3 regions of the Streptomyces sp. NPDC047085 genome follow, and region 2 is predicted to be linked to each of the others. Evidence: riboswitches for the same ligand, from Rfam matches in the RefSeq annotation. Region 2 holds a riboswitch; each other region holds the start of a gene.
What was found. A riboswitch is a leader RNA that binds a small molecule or an ion and turns the genes downstream of it on or off. The one in region 2 is predicted to bind cobalamin.
Positions count from the first base shown of each region.

Region 1: it holds a riboswitch for cobalamin, as region 2 does, so the genes downstream of both, ABZ865_RS36385 (CbtB-domain containing protein) here and ABZ865_RS05400 (cobalamin biosynthesis protein) in region 2, are expected to answer to the same signal.
Region 3: it holds a riboswitch for cobalamin, as region 2 does, so the genes downstream of both, ABZ865_RS14405 (ribonucleoside-diphosphate reductase subunit alpha) here and ABZ865_RS05400 (cobalamin biosynthesis protein) in region 2, are expected to answer to the same signal.

Region 1 covers NZ_JBEYUW010000015.1:168,688-173,323, forward strand. The annotation lists gene ABZ865_RS36370 (PP2C family serine/threonine-protein phosphatase) at 1-634, opposite strand, end outside; gene ABZ865_RS36375 (histidine phosphatase family protein) at 811-1,401, shown strand; gene ABZ865_RS36380 (CbtA family protein) at 1,489-2,241, opposite strand; gene ABZ865_RS36385 (CbtB-domain containing protein) at 2,262-2,483, opposite strand; cobalamin riboswitch at 2,520-2,660, opposite strand; gene ABZ865_RS36390 ((2Fe-2S) ferredoxin domain-containing protein) at 2,789-3,154, opposite strand; cobalamin riboswitch at 3,288-3,412, opposite strand; gene ABZ865_RS36395 (DUF6204 family protein) at 3,500-3,859, shown strand; gene ABZ865_RS36400 (MarR family transcriptional regulator) at 3,896-4,354, shown strand; gene ABZ865_RS36405 (hypothetical protein) at 4,583-4,636, shown strand, end outside.
Region 2 covers NZ_JBEYUW010000001.1:1,240,773-1,245,408, forward strand. The annotation lists gene cobN (cobaltochelatase subunit CobN) at 1-503, opposite strand, end outside; gene ABZ865_RS05395 (cobyric acid synthase) at 500-2,008, opposite strand; gene ABZ865_RS05400 (cobalamin biosynthesis protein) at 2,005-2,967, opposite strand; cobalamin riboswitch at 3,067-3,208, opposite strand; gene ABZ865_RS05405 (hypothetical protein) at 3,344-3,571, opposite strand; gene ABZ865_RS05410 (inorganic phosphate transporter) at 3,606-4,636, opposite strand, start outside.
Region 3 covers NZ_JBEYUW010000003.1:743,013-747,648, reverse strand. The annotation lists gene ABZ865_RS14420 (DUF3311 domain-containing protein) at 1-249, shown strand, start outside; gene mctP (monocarboxylate uptake permease MctP) at 246-1,874, shown strand; gene ABZ865_RS14410 (GNAT family N-acetyltransferase) at 1,949-2,455, shown strand; cobalamin riboswitch at 2,478-2,635, shown strand; gene ABZ865_RS14405 (ribonucleoside-diphosphate reductase subunit alpha) at 2,760-4,636, shown strand, end outside.

The DNA.
Region 1 (4,636 bases), on a different contig from region 2:
CGTTGATCTCTTCATTCGGCAGAGGGTCGGTGAGTCCGTCGGTGCAGATGAGGTAGCGGGCACCGGGAGACAGGGGCTCGGCCGTCACGTGGGGCTGGATGGCACGGTACGTGCGGGTGCCGCCCAGGCACTGGGTGACGAGGGACGTGGTGCGCCGCCCTGGTTCGAGTGGGGGGCTGTCGTCGACGCTGACCTGGCGCAGCCCGTCGTCGCAGGACGCGAGGACCCGGCTGTCGCCCACGTTGAACACCAGCAGCGAACCGGGCTTCACGACGGCGCCGGCGACCGTCGTCCCCATGGCCGCCAGTTCGCCTCCCGCGTCGCCGCCGGCGGCCTCGTACACGGCGCGGTTGCAGGCGTTCAAGGCGTCGCGGACGGCGTCCTCACTGCTCAGGGCGGGGCCCATCGACGCGATCCGGCGCACGACCAGCGCGCTGGCCACATCGCCGCCGGGATGCCCGCCGAGCCCGTCGGCGACGGCGACGACCAGGGGCGTACCGGTCGGAAAGACCAGGGTCTGCGGATTCTCGGTGACCGTGGCGCACAGGGTCCACGGCCCGATCACGAGGCTGTCCTCGTTCCGTTCGCGGAGGAGCCCGGGGTGACTGAGCGCGCTCACCGACACGTACCGCATGGAACGTCACCGCCTTCCCGCACGGGACGCACCGCCGGACACCTCAAGCCTAGGCCGTCCCGCGAGGCCGCTCCCCTTGGCAGGCCGCTCCCCGGTATCCGGGCCGGGCGTACCTTCGTACGGGATCAGTCACCCGCGCCCAGCCCCCTCTCGGCCGAACCACAAGGAGCAACCGCGTGACCAGCCGTGTCACCCTCATCTCACCCGCGATCACGCCGTCGCTGCGGCGGGCCCGCTTCGACGACGGTGACTCGATCGAGGACAGCGCGGCTGTGCGGGCCGGATCGGCGGCGGTGCCCCTGGCGGCCTCCGGCCGTGTCTACGTCTCGCCCAGCGTGCGGTGCCGGGAGACGGCCTCGGCACTCGGACTCGACGCCTCGGAGCAGCCGGAACTGTCGGGCCTGGACGTCGGCCGCTGGCGCGGGCGGGCGCTGGAGGAGGTCGGCGCCGACGAGCCCGACGCGGTGGCCCGCTGGCTGGCGGACCCGGGCGCCGCACCGCACGGCGGGGAGTCGGTGCGGGAGCTGTGCGCGCGGGTCGTGCGGTGGTGGGAGACGACAGGGGCGGCCGACGGCAGGACGGTCGCCGTGGTGGAGCCGGAGGTGGTGCGGGCCGTGGTGGGGCACGTACTGGGCGCGCCCGAGGCCGCGTTCTGGCGCGTCGACGTCCCCCCGCTCACGGCAACGGAGTTCACCGGCCGGGCCGGGCGCTGGAACCTACGGGTCGGGCACGTACTGTCCTCGCCCCAGGACGACACGGGCCGCTGACACGGGCCTTGACCGTTTTCCCGAGAACGCGAGAGGGCCCCGGAAGGTTCCCAAGGGCCCTCTCATGTCCTGCATGTCCTGCAGGGTTCAGTGCGCGGACGGCACCGCCCGCCCCGACGCGGAGGTCGCCGGCTTCGGATTCAGGAGCCGTTCGGCCAACTCGCCGAAGAGCAGCCCGAATCCGCCCCACAGAACGGCCTGGATGGCCAGAGCCGACAGTCGGAACCGCCACAGCAGGGTGGCCGGGAAGTCCTTCGGCACCTCGTTGACGACCGGCAGGAAGGCGTACGCCAGACCGATCACGAGGACGAATCCGGCCACCGCGACGACGGTGGCGTACCAGGTGCCCAGCCGGGGTGCGAGCCGTTTGCCCAGGATGGTGGCGGCGATCGCGAGGAGCACGCTGAGCAGCATCATCAGGAAGTACAGGCCGGTCCGCTTGCCGATGGTGTCGGGGTCGCCGACCGACGGCGGGTTGGCCGGGTACTTCAGGAACGGCACGACGTACACGGTGAGCAGTGCGCAGCCCGACAGCAGCAGTGCGGTCGCCCGCGGGGAGAAGCGGCCCACGCGGCCGAGCGCGACGCAGTAGGCGAGCGCGGCGACGCCGCCGAAGGCGACCCCGTAGACCAGGACGCCGGTGGCGAGACCGGCGGTGGACTGCAGGGAGCGGGAGACGACTTCCATCTCGTGCTCGTGGGAGTGGGCGTCCTCGAAGCCGATCGCGCTGTCGACGTTCGGCTCACCGAGGAAGTACGCGACGACGAGGGCGAGCACGCCGGCACCGAGGCCGGCGAGCATGCCCCGCACCAGCAGATTTCTTACTGTCGCGGAATTCATGAGCGTGCGGCGCCCTCGCCTCAGTGGCAGGGGAAGCCGAGCAGGTGACGGGCGTCGTGGACCCACTCGTGGACGTCCGTGCCGTTGAACACGGAGGTGGCGCCCTGCTCGGCGCCGACGAAGTAGAGCAGGACGAGCATCAGGACACCGAAGAAGACCGCCCAAGGAGCGATCGCCTTCAGCGGCAGCTTGGCGGGAACGACGGTGGTGGTGGCTGTCGGCTGAACGACGGTCTGCGCCATGGCAGGACCTCCTCTGGGAGTTCGCGTCCCAACTCGGTGGTGCACAGGACGACGGCCACGGGTCTGACTCACGAACCGCCCAGGGCGCTCGCATACAGTGGCGCGACCGTGCCGGACTCTCACCGGCTTCCGTCGTACCGTCGTCGATATCGGACAGACCGTACCGCGTGACGGGTGCATGGCCAAGACCGCACCACCTGACGTGATCTTGCTCTCGCGTCAGGTGACCGATCCTGTGGCCCACGGGTCAACGGTGGCGTTGGTCGGGCGGAATTGCGATCGGTGCTGTTCGGGCGGAGTTCCGATCAGGGATCAACTCGGCGCCGCCCTGTGGAAGCCGCCCGGCGGCGCGGGGGCGTGATGGTGTAGAGGTCGAGGATGTCCGGCAGAGGTGCGACGCCGGGGCCGCCGGCGCGCACCCAGTCGACGATGTCCTCTGCAGCGCCCGGGTCGTTGACGAGACCCAGCCAGACCGGCCTTGCCCCGGCGGCCCGGCCGGCGGCGGAGGGCTGTACGACGATGACGTTGGCCTGCTCGCACACGTCGAGGCAGGCCGAGATGCGCACGGGCACCTCGGCACGCAGACGTGCCGTCTGCGCCGCGTGGTCGACACCGGTCACCTTGGGGCTGCCACAGCAACAGTCCCTGCAGACGACGACCCGGCTCGGCACCGGGCCGGTCCCCTTCGGGACCGCCTCTGTGGCCGCCTCGCCGTCAAACGTCTCTTCCGTCGGTTTCCCGGGCACGCCGCTCACCCCTCTCCGGGGAGAACCGCCCCGGGGTCCGTCGAGGAGGCGACCGCGTGAGTCTCCTGGCTCTCGGGTCGTCGCTCGTCCCGGCCTTCCCACCCGTCAGGGGGCGGTGGCCCGGCGGGAGTTCGCTCACCGATCACAGTGGCGGGACCGCGCCGGATTCACACCGGCTTCCTCGGACCGCCGTCGCCCTGTCACCGATCATCATTCCATCCACCGGAAATCCGATGGAGCCGCAGTGCCCGCTCCGCCTAAGGTCGCGCAATGACCACTCGGACCTTCCGCATCACCATCCGCGGCGCCTTCGACAGCCTCAGCGACGCACAGCGGGCCGAACTGCTGGCCGATGCCGCCGAGCACGACGTGCTGCGCTCCGCCTACACGCCCGAGGGGCACCTCAGCTACGACATCGCCGCCCGGCCGGCCTTCGTCTTCCGTTTCTCGGACACCGGGGAGGAAGAGGAGGACATCCTGGAGGCGACCGAGCGGGCCGAGGAGGCGGCGAAGGCGTGGCTGACCGAGCGCGGCTACGGCTTCAAGAACTTCCGCTCCAGCGCCGAGGACCTCTCGCAGGCCCCCTTGGGGAAGCGGCAGCGACGCAACGCCCGCATGATCGGCTCATAAACTTGACTACTCAAGGAGTCTGCAAAGGAATGTGCGATGAGTGAGGCACTGGACGCGTCGTTGCGGCTGATGCGGGCGCAGGCCGCGCTCGTACGGCGCTTCGACGCGCGGCTGGGCGGGCTGCATGGGGTGAGCCTGGCCGACTTCACGCTGCTGCTGCGGCTGGGACAGGCACCCGGCGGCCGGATGCGCCGGGTCGATCTGGCCGAGGCGCTGGGGCTGACCGCCTCCGGAGTGACCCGCGGACTGGCGCCCCTGGAGCGGATCGGGCTGGTGACCCGCGAACGGGACGCCCGTGACGCGCGCGTGGCCTACGCCTCACTGACCGACACCGGCCGGCGACTCCTGGCGGAGATGCGGGCCACGGCCGAGGAGACCGCCGCCGAGTTCTTCGCCGCACCGCCCTGGAGCAAGGAGGACATCGGCCTGCTCTCCACCCTGCTGACCCGTCTCGGCGGCACCGGGCTGCCCGGCCACCGCGAGATGCCTCGCTGACCCCTGTCCCATCCGGAATCCGGCCATCTATGAGGTGACCTGAACTCGCCGTGTTTCAGGTCACCTTGGGATGTGACCGGATTGTGAGGGGCGCCTGCGCCAGGCATGGCATGCTCATGCCTCACCACAGAGTTACCAGGCGGTAGCCGGTTCCACCTCTCGGCGGCCGGCCCTGTGGTGTTTCTTCGGTACCCCCCACTCCACACAGGATCGACTTTGCGCACACGCATGAGGCGCAGGCGTGCCCTGCTGCCCGCCTTCGCCGTGACCACCCTCTTCCTC
Region 2 (4,636 bases):
GTGTTGCCGCTCAGTTCGTGCGCCCGGTAGAAGAGCACGCCCACGGTCGGCCGGCCGTCACGGATCTCGTACGCGCCGTGCACCCCGAACTCGGGCATCCTGCGCGGCCCTTCGAACCCCTCGCCGGTCAGCAGCACGGTGTCCGACAGGAACCGGGACAGCTCCAGCAGGTTCGCCGGGCCGCCCTCGACGAGGTACGTCAGCGCCTCCGCCACGACGCCCGCCGGCACCGACGACTCGGCCATCAGCTCGGCGTCCGGCACGGTCTCGCCGCCCAGCAGCACGGTCGGGATCCCGGACGCCTTCAGCGCGGCCAGCCCGTCCTCCCAGGCGCGCTTGCCGCCCAGCAGCCGTACGACCGCGATGTCGGCGCCCTCGATCAGGCCCGGCAGCTCGCCGGTGACGTCGACGCGGGTCGGGTTGCCGATGCGGTAGCCGGCGCCGGACGCCCGGGCCGCCAGGAGATCGGTGTCGGCGGTCGACAACAACAACACTGTGCTCATGCGGGCGCTCCCGGTGGAATGAAAGGCAGTCCTTGCGGCGCGCCCGACTCGATGAGCCGCCAGAGCGCGTCCGTGTCCGCGTGCTGTTCGATCAGGTCGCCGAGCCGGTCGAGCTGCTCCTCGCGCAGCGCGGCGAACGAGGTGTCCGGGGCGGGCACGAAGCGGCGGCCCGCGGCGGCCGCCACCTCGCGCAGGAAAGCCCGCCGGAAGCCGTCCGACTCCAGCGAACCGTGCCAGTGCGTGCCCCAGGTGTGGCCGACCCGGCAGCCGTCCAAGAAGGGTTCGCCGCCCGCTACGGAGGCGACCCCGTGGTGGATCTCGTACCCCTCGACCCGCTCTCCGAGGGCTTCCCCGGCCGGCCGGGTGAGGGTCTTCTCGCGGGCGAATCGCACCCGCACGGGCAGCAGGCCGAGCCCGGGGACGGCGCCGGCGCGCGACTCGACCTCGTCCTCGATGTGCTCGCCGAGGATCTGGAAGCCACCGCAGACGCCGAGAATGGGGCGCCCTTCCGCGGCCCGTGCGGCGAGGGCGTCCGCCAGCCCCCGCTCCCGCAGCCACGCGAGAGCCTTGACCGTCCCCCGAGTCCCCGGGATCACCACGAGGTCGGCGTCCGCCAGCTCCTCGGGCCGGTCCACGAACCGCACCACGACGCCCGGTTCGGCGGCCAGCGCGTCCACGTCGGTGAAGTTGGACATGAGCGGGATCGCGCAGACGGCGACGCGCAGGACGTCCTCGCCGACCGGGGGAGTCACCGTCGACTCGCGGACGGTGCCGCGCAGCGAGACCCGGAGTCCGTCCTCCTCGTCGATGCCGAGGCCGTGCCGGAACGGGAGCACGCCGTAGGTGTGCCGTCCGGTGAGCCCGTGCAGCATGTCCAGGCCGGGTTCCAGCAGGCTGGCGTCCCCGCGGAACTTGTTGACCAGGAACCCGGCGACCAGTTCCTGGTCCTCGGGCGAGAGCAGGGCGACGGTGCCGAAGAAGGAGGCGAAGACGCCGCCGCGGTCGATGTCGCCGACGACGAGGACGGGAAGGCGCGCGTTCCGCGCGATCCCCATGTTGACGATGTCGGTGCGCCGCAGATTGATCTCGGCGGGCGAACCGGCCCCCTCACAGATCACCGCGTCATACGTGCCCCGCAACTCGGCCAGGCAGTCCAACACCGTGCCGAGGAGCTTCTGCTGGCGCCCCCCGTGATACCCGCGTGCGCTCAGCTCGCCCACCGGCTTGCCCAGCAGCACCACCTGGCTGCTCTGCTCGCCGCCGGGCTTGAGCAGCACGGGGTTCATGAGCGCGGTCGGCTCGACGCGACAGGCCTGGGCCTGCATGGCCTGCGCCCGCCCTATCTCCGCGCCCTCCCTCGTCACGAACGAGTTGAGGGACATGTTCTGCGCCTTGAACGGCGCCACCTTGACGCCCTGGCGGACCAGCCAGCGGCAGATCCCGGCCGTCACGACGCTCTTGCCGGCGTCGGAGGTGGTGCCGGCGACGAGGAGACCACCGTTCACTTGCCACGTCCCTTCAGGCTCTTGGCGCTCTGGACCAGGAGGCGCGCGGCGACCGTGGTGCCGAGCGCGAGCAGGCCGACGCGGCGGGAGAGCCGTACGGCCCGGTCGATGTCGGTGACCCGGACGGCCCGTCCGGCGTCCCCGTTGAGCACGGGCCGGTGTTCGACGCGCCCGCCGTAGGACAGCGTCCCGCCCAGCCGCACGCCGAGGGCGCCCGCGAACGAGGCTTCGACGGGCCCGGCGTTGGGGCTCGGATGATTGGCCGCGTCCGCCCGCCACGCCCGTAGGGCGCCGCGAGGGTCGGGTCCGGCGAGCGTGGCGAGCACGGCGGTGAGCCGGGCGCCCGGCCAGCCGGCGACGTCGTCCAGGCGGGCGGAGGCCCAGCCGAAGCGGCGCAGGCGGGGGGACTTGTGGCCCACCATCGCGTCGAGGGTGTTGACGGCCCGGAACCCGACCAGCCCCGGCACCCCGCCGACCGCGCCCCACACCAGCGCGCCCACGACGGCGTCGGAGGTGTTCTCGGCGACCGACTCGACGACCGCCCGGGCGATCCCGTCGGCGTCGAGGGCCCCTGGATCCCGGCCGCACAGGTGCGGCAGCCGTGCCCGGGCGGCCGTCAGATCCCCGGCCTCCAGGGCGCGTCCGATGATCCGGGCCTCCCGGGCCAGCGAGGTGCCGCCGACGACGGACCAGGTGGCGGCAGCGGTCAGCGCGACGCGGGCGGCGGGAGAGCGGCGTACGGCGCGCTCGGCCACGGCACCCAGAGCGACGGCGCCTCCGGCGCACACGGCGGTGTGCAGCGCACCCCAGCCGCGGTGGTCGTGCCACAACGCGCCCTCCACGGCACCGGCCGCACGACCGAACACGGCGACGGGATGCCCGCGGCGCGGATCGCCGAGGAGCAGGTCGCCCAGGAGGCCGGCGGCGGCGCCGTACGCGTACGAGCGATCGGCACCCATCGGCTCAGCCGGCCGTGGGAAGGGGGGCAGTCCTGGTGCGGGTTCTCGATCGGCAGCCGAGCATGGCGATATGTCCTCACTCAGGGTGTCCACGCCCTGGTTCGACGAGACCGGCGGTGAGAGTTCCTGGCTCCCGGGGTTTCTTCCCCGGTGACAGTGGCGGGACCGCGCCGGATTCGCACCGGCTTCCTCTCCTGCCGCCGTACATGGCCTGGGCAGTCCACCACGCTCCCGGAAGGGCCGTCAACTTGCCGTTGACCTGCGCGGGGAGAGTGTGCTGAGTCCCACACCAGGGGGCCGCGGACAGACGAAAGGCTCCTCCCCGGAGCACACCGGGGAGGAGCCTTTCGGACGGTCGGTCAGACCTTGCTCGTGATCAGGCCTTGTTCATGATCAGGTAGATGCCGTACGCCACTGCCGCAGCGCAGGCCGCGAAGCAGACGTAGGCGCCGGTCACGGCCAGGGCGGCGGAGTCGCCCTGCGCCGCGGCCTTCTCCTTGCGGGACAGGCCGTTCACGCCGAGGGTGAACAGGGCCACCAGGCCGACGGTGAACGCCAGGCTGACGCCGAAGACGGAGCCGAGAGCCGCCCAGTCGATCTTCATGATGCTTCCTTCGGTAACCGGGGTGTGCTCGGGGTCAGACCGCGGCGGCCGGCGGGGTGGCCGGGGCGGCGTTGGCGGAGGCGTCGGCGGCCGGAGCCGGGATCGTGGCCGTCAGGTCCTCGGGGACCGTGCCCACCGGGGGCGGGGTCACCGCGGCGATGGCGGTGGTCACCACGCCGGCCGGCTCAGTGGCGTCGACGTCGTTGACGTTGCTGTGGTCGACGACCTCGCGGCGGGAGAACTTCCAGATCGCGGCGCTGGCGGCGACCAGGAAGACGGCGACGACGGCGGTGCCCCAGTCACCGAGGTCGGTGACGGACTCGGCGCCCGCGCCGACCAGCGCGGCGGCCGGGAGGGTCAGCCCCCAGGCGATGAACATCCGGGTCGCGGTGGACCAGCGGACCACACCGCCCTTGCGGCCCAGGCCCGCACCCATGACCGAGCCGGAGACGACGTGGGTCGTGGAGAGGGAGAAGCCGAGGTGGGAGGAGGCCAGGATGGCCGTGGCGGCGCTGGTCTGCGCGGCGAAGCCCTGCTGCGGCTCCAGGTCGGTCAGGCCCTTGCCCATGGTGCGGATGATGCGCCAGCCGCCGATGTAGGTGCCGAGCGCGATGGCCAGGCCCGCGGAGAGGATCACCCAGGTGGGAGGGTTGGAACCGGGGGCGATGGCACCGCCCGCGATCAGCGCGAGGGTGATGATGCCCATCGTCTTCTGCGCGTCGTTGGTGCCGTGGGCGAGCGAGACCAGGCCCGCGGAGGCGATCTGGCCGGCGCGGTAGCCCTTGCGGGTGGCCTCGCCGTCGGCGTTCTTGCCGATGCCGTAGGAGAAGCGGGTGGCGAGCATCGCCGCGACACCGGCCACGATCGGGGCGGCGACCGCCGGGAGCAGGACCTTGGTGACCAGCACGTCACCGTGGACGGCGCCGAAGCCCGCGGAGGCGACGGTGGCACCGACCAGGCCGCCCATCAGGGCGTGCGAGGAGCTGGAGGGGAGTCCTACCAGCCACGTCATCAGGTTCCAGAGGATCGCGCCGGTGAGGGCGGCGAAGATGACCTCGGGACGGA
Region 3 (4,636 bases), on a different contig from region 2:
GTGAGACCACCGGTGGTGACACCGGTCCGCGTCGTCATCGCCCTGTGTCTCGTCGCGCCGTTCGCGGCGATGCTGTGGGTCGGCTCGTACGCCAAGACGGACCCGGCGTTCATCGGGATCCCGTTCTTCTACTGGTACCAGATGCTGTGGGTGCTGATCTCGACCGCCCTCACCATGCTCGCGTACCAGCTCTGGCAGCGCGACCAGCGTGCCCGGAAGGCCGCACGGGACGGAGGTGCGGCGAAGTGAAGGACGGAGTCAACGGCGTCGCGCTCGGCGTCTTCATCTTCTTCTTCCTGGCCGTCACGGTCATGGGCTTCCTGGCCGCGCGCTGGCGCAAGGCCGAGAACGAGCACTCCCTGGACGAATGGGGCCTGGGCGGACGGTCGTTCGGCACCTGGATCACCTGGTTCCTGCTCGGCGGCGACCTGTACACGGCGTACACCTTCGTCGCCGTACCGGCGGCGATCTACGCGGCGGGCGCGTCCGGCTTCTTCGCGGTGCCGTACACGATCCTGGTCTACCCGCTGATCTTCACGTTCCTGCCCCGCCTGTGGTCGGTCTCGCACCGCCACGGCTACGTCACGACCTCCGACTTCGTGCGCGGCCGCTTCGGTTCGAAGGGCCTGTCGCTGGCGGTCGCGGTCACCGGCATCCTCGCCACCATGCCGTACATCGCGCTCCAGCTCGTCGGCATCCAGGCGGTGCTGGACGTGATGGGCATCGGCGGCGGCGACAACACGAACTGGTTCGTCAAGGACCTCCCCCTGCTGATCGCCTTCGGGGTGCTCGCGGCCTACACGTACTCCTCGGGTCTGCGTGCGCCCGCCCTGATCGCGTTCGTCAAGGACGCGCTGATCTACATCGTCATCGCGGTGGCGATCATCTACATACCGATCAAGCTGGGCGGGTTCGACGACGTCTTCGCCAAGGCCGGCCACGCGTTCGGCCAGGTCAACCCGGTGACGGGCAAGCCGCGCGGCGCGCTTGTCTCGGGCGAGGCGCAGCAATGGACGTACGCCACGCTGGCGTTGGGCTCCGCGCTCGCGCTGTTCATGTACCCGCACTCGATCACCGCGACGCTCTCCTCCAAGAGCCGTGAGGTGATCCGCCGCAACACCACGATCCTGCCGCTGTACTCCCTGATGCTCGGCCTGCTGGCCCTGCTCGGCTTCATGGCGATCGCGGCCGGTGTGAAGGTCACCAACGGCCAGCTGGCGATCCCGCAGCTGTTCGAGAACATGTTCCCGGACTGGTTCGCGGGCGTGGCCTTCGCGGCGATCGGCATTGGAGCCTTGGTCCCGGCGGCCATCATGTCCATCGCGGCGGCGAACCTCTTCACCCGCAACATCTACAAGGACTTCATCAAGCCGGATGCCACGCCGAAGCAGGAGGCGCAGGTCTCCAAGGTCGTGTCACTGCTGGTGAAGGTCGGCGCGCTGGTCTTCGTCCTCACCATGGACAAGACGGTCGCGATCAACTTCCAGCTGCTGGGTGGCATCTGGATCCTGCAGACCTTCCCGGCCCTGGTCGGCGGCCTGTTCACCCGCTGGTTCCACCGCTGGGCGCTGCTCGCCGGCTGGGCAGTCGGCATGGTCTACGGCACGCTCGTCGCCTACGGGGTGCCGTCGCCGACGAACCCGACCCAGAAGCACTTCGGCGGCTCGGCGAAGGAGATCCCGGGCATCGGCGAGATCGGCTACATCGGCCTCACGGCGTTCGTCCTGAACCTGGCGGTCACGGTGGTCCTCACCCTCGTCCTCAAGGCCGTGAAGGCCCCCGAGGGCCTGGACGAGACCAGCCCTGGGGACTACACGGCGGACGCGGGCGACCCGGGCGTACAGCAGGAACTCCCGGCAGGCGCCGCTCACTGATCCACGTCACCACCTGCAGCGGGCCGCCGAAAATCAAGCACCACGGCGGCCCGCTGTCGTACACACTCACGCACATGGACATGCACATCCGCCTCGCCGAACCCGGCGAATACGCCGCTCTCGGCGAGATCACGGCCCAGGCCTACCTCCAGGACGGCCTCCTCGATTTCGGCGAGAGCGACTGGTACCTCGGCGAACTCCGGGACGTGGCCAAGAGGGCCGCCGCCGCGGACGTCCTCGTGGCCGTCCGCAGCGGCGTTCTCCTCGGCGGGGTCACCTTCGTCCCCTCCGGCGGCCCGATGGCCGACATCGCCCGCCCCGGAGAGGCCGAGATCCGCATGCTCGCGGTCGGCCACGCGGCCCGCGGCCAAGGCGCCGGCGAGGCCCTCGTGCGCGCCTGCGTCGACCGTGCCCGGGCCACGGCCGGCTGCACGGCCGTCGTCCTGTCGACCCAGCGCACCATGCACACGGCCCACCGCATCTACGAACGCCTGGGTTTCGTCCGCGTCCCGGAGCGCGACTGGAACCCGATCCCGGAGCTGGACGACATCACTCTCCTCACCTACGAGTTGACGCTCTGAGACCGGTACGACACAACATCTGGGGGTGACACGACAGCCCGGCACTAGATGTATGCTCATCCTCGCTGTCGCCGCAGGGGAATCCGGTGCGAATCCGGAACTGTCCCGCAACGGTGTACGTGCGTGCGTATCCGCACGCCTGTGTCAGTCCGAGGACCTGCCGGCAGCGTGCGCCCGGCCGTCCGGTCCGGGTGCCTTCAGACGTCCGGGCCTCGTGGAGTGGGTCGGTGGACGCGGACGCCGTGCGCGCTCGTGCTGCCCCTGCCCTCCGCCAGGCCCCGTGCCGAGCGAGGGAGAGCCCCACGTGACCATCGCGCCAGCCGACCCGGCTTCAGCCGTCCCGGCGACCGAGGCCCCGGTGGAGACCGACGGTCCCGGTGCCGCGCTGCTGCGGACCCTGACCGAGCTGACCGCCGACCTGCCCGACGCCGACCCCGGCCGGGTCGCCGCGGCCGCGCTGCGCGGCCGGTCGGCGCGGGCCGACGAGGCGGAGCTGCGCGAGCTGGCCACGGAGGCCGCCGCCGGTCTGATCTCCGAGGACCCCGCCTACTCGCGGCTGGCCGCCCGCCTGCTGACCCTCGCGATCCGCGCCGAGGCCGCCTCGCAGGGCGTGGCCTCCTTCACCGAGTCGGTGGCCGTGGGCCACCGCGAGGGCCTGATCGCCGACCGGACCGCCGCGTTCGTGCGACTGCACGCCGAGCGCCTGGACGCGCTGATCGACCCGGTCGCCGACGACCGCTTCGGCTACTTCGGCCTGCGCACCCTGCACAGCCGCTACCTGCTCCGCCACCCGATCACCCGCAAGGTGATCGAGACGCCCCAGCACTTCATGCTGCGGGTCGCCGCGGGTCTCGCCGAGGACGACACGACCCGTGCCCTCGACGAAGTCGCCGCGCTCTACGGGCTCATGAGCCGGCTCGACTACCTGCCCTCCTCCCCCACGCTCTTCAACTCCGGCACGCGGCACCCCCAGATGTCGTCCTGCTACCTCCTCGACTCCCCGCTGGACGAGCTGGACTCCATCTACGACCGCTACCACCAGGTCGCCCGTCTCTCGAAGCACGCCGGCGGCATCGGTCTGTCGTACTCCCGGATCCGCAGCCGCGGTTCGCTGATCCGGGGCACCAACGGGCACTCCAACGGCATCGTCCCGTTCCTCAAGACCCTCGACGCCTCGGTGGCCGCCGTGAACCAGGGCGGCCGGCGCAAGGGCGCGGCCGCGGTGTACCTGGAGACCTGGCACTCCGACATCGAGGAGTTCCTGGAGCTGCGGGACAACACCGGTGAGGACGCCCGCCGTACGCACAACCTGAACCTCGCGCACTGGGTCCCGGACGAGTTCATGCGCCGGGTCAACGCCGACGAGCAGTGGTCGCTGTTCTCCCCGGCGGACGTGCCCGAGCTGGTCGACCTGTGGGGCGCGGAGTTCGACGCCGCCTACCGCAAGGCCGAGGCGGACGGGCTCGCGCGGAAGACCATCCCGGCCCGTGACCTGTACGGCCGGATGATGCGCACCCTCGCGCAGACCGGCAACGGCTGGATGACCTTCAAGGACGCCGCCAACCGCACCGCCAACCAGACGGCCGAGCCGGGCCATGTCGTCCACTCCTCCAACCTCTGCACGGAGATCCTGGAGGTCACGGACGACGGGGAGACGGCGGTCTGCAACCTGGGCTCGGTGAACCTGGGTGCCTTCGTCGACACCGCGGCCGGCGACCTCGACTGGGAGCGGCTGGACGAGACGGTCCGCACCGCCGTGACCTTCCTCGACCGGGTCGTGGACATCAACTTCTACCCGACCGAGCAGGCGGGCCGGTCCAACGCCAAGTGGCGTCCCGTCGGCCTCGGCGCGATGGGCCTGCAGGACGTCTTCTTCAAGCTGCGCCTGCCCTTCGACTCCCCGGAGGCGCGCGCCCTGTCCACCCGTATCGCCGAGCGCGTCATGCTCGCCGCGTACGAGGCCTCCGCCGACCTCGCCGAGCGCAACGGTCCGCTGCCGGCCTGGGAGAAGACCCGTACGGCCCGGGGTGTGCTGCACCCCGACCACTTCGACGTGGAGCTGAACTGGCCCGAGCGCTGGGCGGCGCTGCGCGAGCGGATCGCCTCCGTCGGCATGCGCAACTCGCTGCTCCTCGCGATCGCGCCGACGGCCACCATCGCCTCCATCGCAGGCGTGTACGA